3 regions of the Rhodoferax mekongensis genome follow, and region 1 is predicted to be linked to each of the others. Evidence: riboswitches for the same ligand, from Rfam matches in the RefSeq annotation. Region 1 holds a riboswitch; each other region holds the start of a gene.
The links. A riboswitch is a leader RNA that binds a small molecule or an ion and turns the genes downstream of it on or off. The one in region 1 is predicted to bind glycine.
Positions count from the first base shown of each region.

Region 2: linked by a shared signal. The riboswitch ahead of RAN89_RS09730 (D-amino acid dehydrogenase) and the one ahead of RAN89_RS10595 (D-amino acid dehydrogenase) in region 1 are both predicted to bind glycine.
Region 3: linked by a shared signal. The riboswitch ahead of gcvT (glycine cleavage system aminomethyltransferase GcvT) and the one ahead of RAN89_RS10595 (D-amino acid dehydrogenase) in region 1 are both predicted to bind glycine.

Region 1 is NZ_CP132507.1:2,189,160-2,191,420, forward strand. It holds gene RAN89_RS10595 (D-amino acid dehydrogenase) at 1-1,035, opposite strand, end outside; glycine riboswitch at 1,101-1,208, opposite strand; glycine riboswitch at 1,209-1,308, opposite strand; gene RAN89_RS10600 (M20 aminoacylase family protein) at 1,318-2,261, opposite strand, start outside.
Region 2 is NZ_CP132507.1:2,008,327-2,010,587, forward strand. It holds gene RAN89_RS09730 (D-amino acid dehydrogenase) at 1-845, opposite strand, end outside; glycine riboswitch at 911-1,023, opposite strand; glycine riboswitch at 1,035-1,131, opposite strand; gene gcvP (aminomethyl-transferring glycine dehydrogenase) at 1,210-2,261, opposite strand, start outside.
Region 3 is NZ_CP132507.1:2,013,171-2,015,431, forward strand. It holds gene gcvT (glycine cleavage system aminomethyltransferase GcvT) at 1-1,011, opposite strand, end outside; glycine riboswitch at 1,094-1,228, opposite strand; glycine riboswitch at 1,249-1,345, opposite strand; gene RAN89_RS09750 (1-acylglycerol-3-phosphate O-acyltransferase) at 1,424-2,143, shown strand; gene RAN89_RS09755 (alpha/beta hydrolase family protein) at 2,146-2,261, opposite strand, start outside.

The sequences.
Region 1 (2,261 bases):
CCCGGGGAAGCATTGGTTGACCCACTCTACGAGGGGACGGATTCTGTCTGCACGAATATCTTTGTTGTAACCGTTGAACTCAGCGGTACCGGCGACTCGGAAGCGTTCTTCACCAAGGCGACTTGTGACCAGTTTGGTCTCGTCGTCCAAAAGACTGACTACTGGTGCCGCGGCACGACTTTCAGCATCCAAGAGATTGACCGTAATGGAGTAACCCTTGACAGGGTAGATATTGACGCGGTCACCCAGCTGAGAAGCAAATTGACGACTTCCCACTCCACTACACACCACCAATGCATCGAAATAGTGGGAGCAAGTTCCCTCCGCTTCTTCAGTGATGACCGTGGCCATATTCCCGTCACTGATCAGCTGTTTCACCTCTTGACCATAAAGAGTCTTGACACCCAGACGGACACAAGCTGCAGCGAGACCTTGGGTGAATTTGTGGATGTCGCCAGTTGAGTCACTTTCAGTGAAATAGCCCCCGTAGTAACTACCTGCCAAAGTGGGCTCGATGGCCCGCATTTCACTGGGGGTAACTGCACGCCGAGAGAGGCCACCGCGAGCAAGTAATTCAGAAACTTTTCCGGCGTGTTCGAAACCTTTCTTATCGCGATAGATATGAAGGATTCCCTCTTGCTTCAAGTCGAAATCCACTCCCTCTTCTTGAGCCCAAGCGAAAAGATGCTCCCTGGCAGCGATTGCTAACTTGGTTGTCTCAATCGTGTTTGTTTTGTAGTGGGGGATATTGCTAATGAATTCGGCAAACCACGACATCTTGTGCCAGCTCGGCGCCGGATTGACCAGGAGCGGCGCATCACTTCGGAGCATCCATTTCAAGCCCTTCAAAATCGTGGACCAGTGGGTCCAGACTTCGGCGTTCGACGCCGAGAGTTGTCCACCGTTCGCGAAGGACGTCTCCATCGCGGAGTACCGATTCTTCTCAAAAAGCGTGACGGAGAAGCCCCGTTTTACCAAGGCATAGGCGGTCGTGACACCGGTGATGCCACCGCCGATAACTGCTATCGTTTTCATCATTGAACTCCAGAATGTCAGGGTTGCCCTAGGGCAGACTGGACGTACGTGCACCATGCACGACGAACACCCCCTCTGTTGGATACCTGAGAGATTCACGCCCGGCCGTTTGGCAGAGTCGTTTGCTCCTTCGGTGTGCCGGATGACAAAGCCAGCAGCTCTTCAGAGTTCAACGCTTCAAACCGGTCCTTTTGCCTGAGAGTTTCCGGGGCGGTTGCTCCTTCGGCGCAGGGTACTTCTCGCGAAGCGCCCTGTCTCTTCCGGTTCAAAGATATTAGAAACCTACGCTAGGAAACGTTCCGCCAAATGCACCCAATAGGCTGCGCCGATAGGAATGTTTCGGTCTTCGAAATCGTAATTGGGGTTGTGCACCATGCAAGCACCATGTCCACCGGTAGAGGCGTCTCCATTGCCAATGAACAAATAGCTGCCTGGAACTTTCTCCAGCATGTACGCGAAATCTTCACTGCCTGTTAATGGCTCGGTTTGCTGAACAACGTTTTCAGGCCCCACGAGATCAATAGCAACTTCACGTGCCAAAGCAGTTTCTGAAGCAGTGTTCACGAGTACCGGATAGCCTGGCAAGAACTCGACGCGAGCCGTCACACCAAAACTTTTGGCCTGAGCCTCCACCAAGTCAACGATGCGTTCTCGTAGCAGCAGTCGTACACCGCGATCCAGGGCACGAACGCTTAGTTTGAGCGTAGCCGTTTGGGGAATGACATTGTTTGCGACACCAGATTGAAATGCGCCAACCGTTACGACTGCCGTCTGAAGGGGGGGCACATTGCGGGAGACGATAGTTTGCAAGGCCATGACGATAGATGCCCCTGCGACTACTGGATCAGCACCCAAATGCGGCATAGCCCCGTGGCTTCCCTTGCCTTCGATATGCACGAGGATGTTCTCGCTCGAAGCCATGGTCGCCCCGTCCCGAAGCAATAGCTGTCCTCGCGGAAATCCAGGCATGTTGTGCATGGCAAATACGGCATCGCAGGGGAAACGCTCAAACAAGCCGTCTTCCATCATCTTGCGAGCCCCACCCAAGCTTTCCTCGGCGGGTTGAAAAATCAGGTTCAACGTTCCTTGGAAATTGCCTTTGGAGGCCAGGTACTCCGCCGCTGCCAGCAACATTGCCGTATGACCATCATGGCCACAGGCGTGCATCAGACCTTCATGGCAACTGGCATGGGGCAATCCCGTGGCTTCCTGGATGGGCAGTGCAT
Region 2 (2,261 bases), 180 kb from region 1:
TTCAGTTGCACAGTGATGGAATAGCCCTTGACCGGGTAGATGTTCAGCCGGTCGCCCAGCTGCGCCGCAATGCCGCGGCCATGCACACCGGCGCACACCACCACGCCGTCAAACCGATGGGTCTCGGTGCCGCCCTCGTGTTGCAGCTCCAAGGTGGCCACCGTGCCGTCGGTGCTAGCGCTGGCGACCTGGTGGCCGTAGAGCGTGGTCACGCCCAGGCGTGCACAGGCTTGCGACAGGCCGTGGGTGAACTTGTGGATGTCGCCGGTGGAGTCGCTCTCGGTGTAGTAACCGCCGTAGTAAGTGCCTTGCAGGGTGGGCTCGATATAGCGCATTTCTTCCGGTGTGACGGTGCGGCGCGAGAGGCCGCCCGCGGCCAGCATGGTGGAGACCTTGCCCGCGTGCTCAAAACCTGCCTTGTTGCGGTAGATGTGCAGGATGCCTTTGCGCTGGTGGTCGAAGTCAATGCCCTCCGCCTGCGCCCAGGCAAACAGGTGTTCGCGTGCTGCAATGGCCAGGCGGGTGGTGGCTTCGGTGTTCTCGCGGTATTTTGGGATGGAGGCCACAAACTCGGTCATCCAGCTCAGCTTGTGCCAGGTGGGCGCGGGGTTCATGAGCAAGGGGGCGTCTTTGGTGAACATCCATTTCAGCCCCTTCACGAGGGTGCTGGGGTGGGTCCAGACCTCGGCGTTGGAGGCCGAAAGTTGGCCGCCGTTGGCATAGGACGTTTCCATGCCCGCGTAGCGGTTCTTCTCGATCAGGGTGACCTTGTAGCCGGCCTTGGCCAAGGTGTAGGCGCTGGTAACGCCGGTGATGCCGCCGCCGATGATGGCAATGTGTTTCATAAAGAGCTCTCTCGCAAATCAGTCGCAAACATTGAAGTCGCCCACCCGCACACCATGTGCAGGTGACGACCCCCTCTGTTTGAGACCTGAGAGATTCACCCGCTGTCTTGTGGACGGCGGGCTTGCTCCTGCGGTGTGCCGGCGGACAAGTGCGCGGCAGCTCTTCAGAGTGCAAAGGGACTTTCGTCCCAGATCGCAGCGGTCCTGGGTGCCTGAGAGTTTCCGGGGTGGTTGCTCCTTCGGCGCTGCTGCCCGGGTGGGCGGCAGGCTCTCCCGCTGCGATGCCGGGGCCAGCCCGGCAAGGGCGGCGGCATGCAATGCACAGCCGCCCTGAAAACCATGGTGAATGGTCGATGCAGCTCCCTTAGGACGCGGCGTATTCACCCACCGGAACGCAACTGCAGAACAGATTGCGATCGCCATACACGTTGTCCACCCGACCTACGGTAGGCCAGTATTTGGCCGCCTTCAGGGTCGCTACCGGGAAGGCGCCGACCTCACGGCTGTAGGGGCGGTCCCACGCGGCGCCGATCACACTGGCAGCGGTGTGGGGAGCATGCTTCAAAGGGTTGTTGTCCTGGGGCCAGACGCCGGCCTCGACTTGCGCAATTTCGCCACGGATGGCGATCATGGCGTCGATGAAGCGGTCCAGCTCGGCCAGTGTCTCGCTCTCGGTGGGTTCCACCATCAAGGTGTTGGGCACGGGGAAGGACAGCGTGGGCGCGTGGAAGCCATAGTCCATCAGGCGCTTGGCCACGTCCTCGGCCATCACGCCGCAGGTTTCCTTGAAGTGGCGCAAATCCAGGATGCACTCGTGCGCCACGTGCCCATTGGCCGATGCGTAAAGCGTGGGGTAGTGGTCGGCCAGGCGGGCGCTGATGTAGTTGGCGCTCAGGATGGCCACTTCGGTCGCTTGCTGCAGGCCGTCCGGGCCCATCATGCGGCAGTACATCCAGCTGATGGGCAGCACGGCTGCGTTGCCCAAAGGTGCGGCGCTCACCGCGCCTGTGCCGGGCACACCGCCGGTAGCGTGGCCGGGCAGGTACGGCACCAGGTCTTCCACCACGCACACAGGGCCCACGCCGGGGCCGCCACCGCCGTGGGGGATGCAGAAGGTCTTGTGCAGGTTCAGGTGGCTCACATCGCCGCCGAACTCGCCGGGAGCCGCAGTGCCCACCAATGCGTTCATGTTGGCGCCGTCCACATACACGCGGCCGCCGTGCTGGTGCACCAGGGCGCACAGCTCTTTGACCGAAGTTTCAAACACACCGTGGGTGCTGGGGTAGGTGATCATCACCGCCGCCAGGTTGGCGCTGTGCTGCTCGCACTTGGCCTGCAGGTCGGCCATGTCCACGTTGCCGTTGTCGTCGCACTTGGTGACCACCACCGTCATGCCGACCATCATGGCGCTGGCAG
Region 3 (2,261 bases), 180 kb from region 1:
GCCGAGCAGACCGCTGGTGACTTCGCCGATACGGTTGCCCGCGCCGTCTTGCAGCTCGGTGTGCTCGCGCACCGGAATGCGCTCCTGCGCAATCAGGCCGACCCGCTTTTTAGTGCCTTTTGTGCCGCTGGCGCCCGTGGAATCTGCGAGAGCAGCTAGGATTTTTGTAGCGCATGGGAATCCGCCTTCGCGTGCGCCACCGGTGCGGCGCACCTTCTGGATGGCCCAGTTCAGGCTGGCTTCGACCGGTGTGGTGCGGGTGTCAATGTCGTTGCCGTACAGGCACAAGCCGGCTTCCAGGCGCAGGGAGTTGCGGGCGCCCAAGCCGATAGGTTGCACTTCGGGTTGCGCCAGCAGGGCGCGGGCCAGGGCCTCAGCATGGTCGTTGTGGACCGAGATCTCAAAACCGTCTTCCCCGGTGTAGCCGCTGCGGGTGAGGAACACGTTGATCTTTTGGGTGCCGGTATCGACCGTGAAGTCTCCGCCCGTCATGAACACCAGCTTTTCCACGCCGGGGGCCAAGCGGGCCAGCGCCGTCACCGCCTGGGGACCTTGGAGGGCCAGCAGCGCGTAGTCGGGCAGGGGGTTGACCTGGCAGCGCTTGCCGATCTGGGCTTGAATGTGGGCTATATCCCCCGCCTTGCAGGCACCGTTCACGATGACGAAGAGTTCGTCTTGCGCCTTTTTGAAGAACATCAGGTCATCAATGATGGTGCCCTCTTCGGTGAGCAGCAGGCCGTAACGCTGCTTGCCCACGGGCAGATCGATCACGTCTACCGGCATCAGGCTCTCAAACGCCGCGCAGGCGTCCGGGCCCCTCAGGCGCAACTGACCCATGTGGGACACATCAAACAGGCCGGCCGCTTTGCGCGTGTGGTGGTGTTCGGCCATCAGGCCGGTGGGGTACTGAACCGGCATGGAATAGCCGGCGAACGGCACCATGCGCGCGCCCAGCTCGATGTGCAGGGCGTTGAGCGGTGTGGTCAACAAGGTGGTGTCATTAGCGGACATGGCGGCGATCCAATTAGTCCCGGCGCAATGCACCGGAGGGGCAAATCAAACCCGGATGCACGCTGACTCGCGCCCATCCGGTGCTGCCCCCGCTGTCCGCTTTACCTGAGAGATTCGCCGGGCCTGCGTGCACGGTGTGGCGTGCGCAGACTGCGGGTTGCTCCTTCGGTGGTTTGCAGGCCGCTGTGCGGTGCAAACTCTCTCCAGTGGGGTGTTGCCGCCGGCGCAATGGCCGGGTGGCAGTTGTCAGTCCTTTTGCCTGAGCGTTCAGACCGCTGCAATCAGCCGTCCTGCGCCTTCGGCGGCCCGTAATGGGCTCTCTCCTGAACGGGATGGATTCTAAACCAGCCAAAGCGCTGGCGGGCCACTTGTTACCATTCGGCGGACATTTGCCCATTTTTACCTTCTTTGCATGCTTTACCTTTTAAGGCTGGTGCTGATCAGCATCCAGTTCCTGCTGGCCTCTGTGGTCAACCTCCTGATTTGTTTTGCTAGGCCCTTCAATCCCGACAATTCCCGGCTCTCGGGGTGGATGTTTTCAGTCCCCGCGCTGAAGATTCTGGGTCTGAAGATGTGCCTGGAGACGGAGGGCTTGAAAACCCAGCCCAACCCCTTTGTGATCGTGGCCAACCACCAGTCCAACTGGGACTTGTTTGTGCTGGGTTGCGCGGTGCCACGGCGCACGGTATCGCTGGGCAAAAAGAGCCTGAAGTGGATTCCCTTTTTCGGCCAGATTTACTGGCTGGCCGGCAACATCCTGATCGACCGGGATAACGCAGTCAAAGCCAAGGCGGCCATGTTGCACACTACGGTGGTGATGCAGGAGCACGACACGTCGATCTGGGTGTTTGCCGAAGGCACCCGCAACCTCGGCCGGGGCATGCTGCCGTTCAAAAAGGGCGCCTTCCAGATGGCCATTAACGCGGGCGTGCCCATCGTGCCCCTGTGCTGCAGCAACTACAAAAAGACCATGCGCCTGAACCGCTGGAACAGCGGCAACATCATCGTCAAGACACTGGCACCCATTCCCACCACGGGCGTGACGCTAGACGACATGCCTGCCTTGATGGAGAAATGCAGGGCGCAAATGGAGGCGTGCATCGCCGAGCTGGACGCCCGCGCCGCCCTCTGAATTCAGCGGGCAGTCTGATGCTCGCCGAACCAGCGGAGCACGTCGTTCCACAAAGGCTGTGCCTGTCTGCGGAAGTAGCCCATGTGGCCGATGGGCCCTATGCCCTGTTGACCGGGGT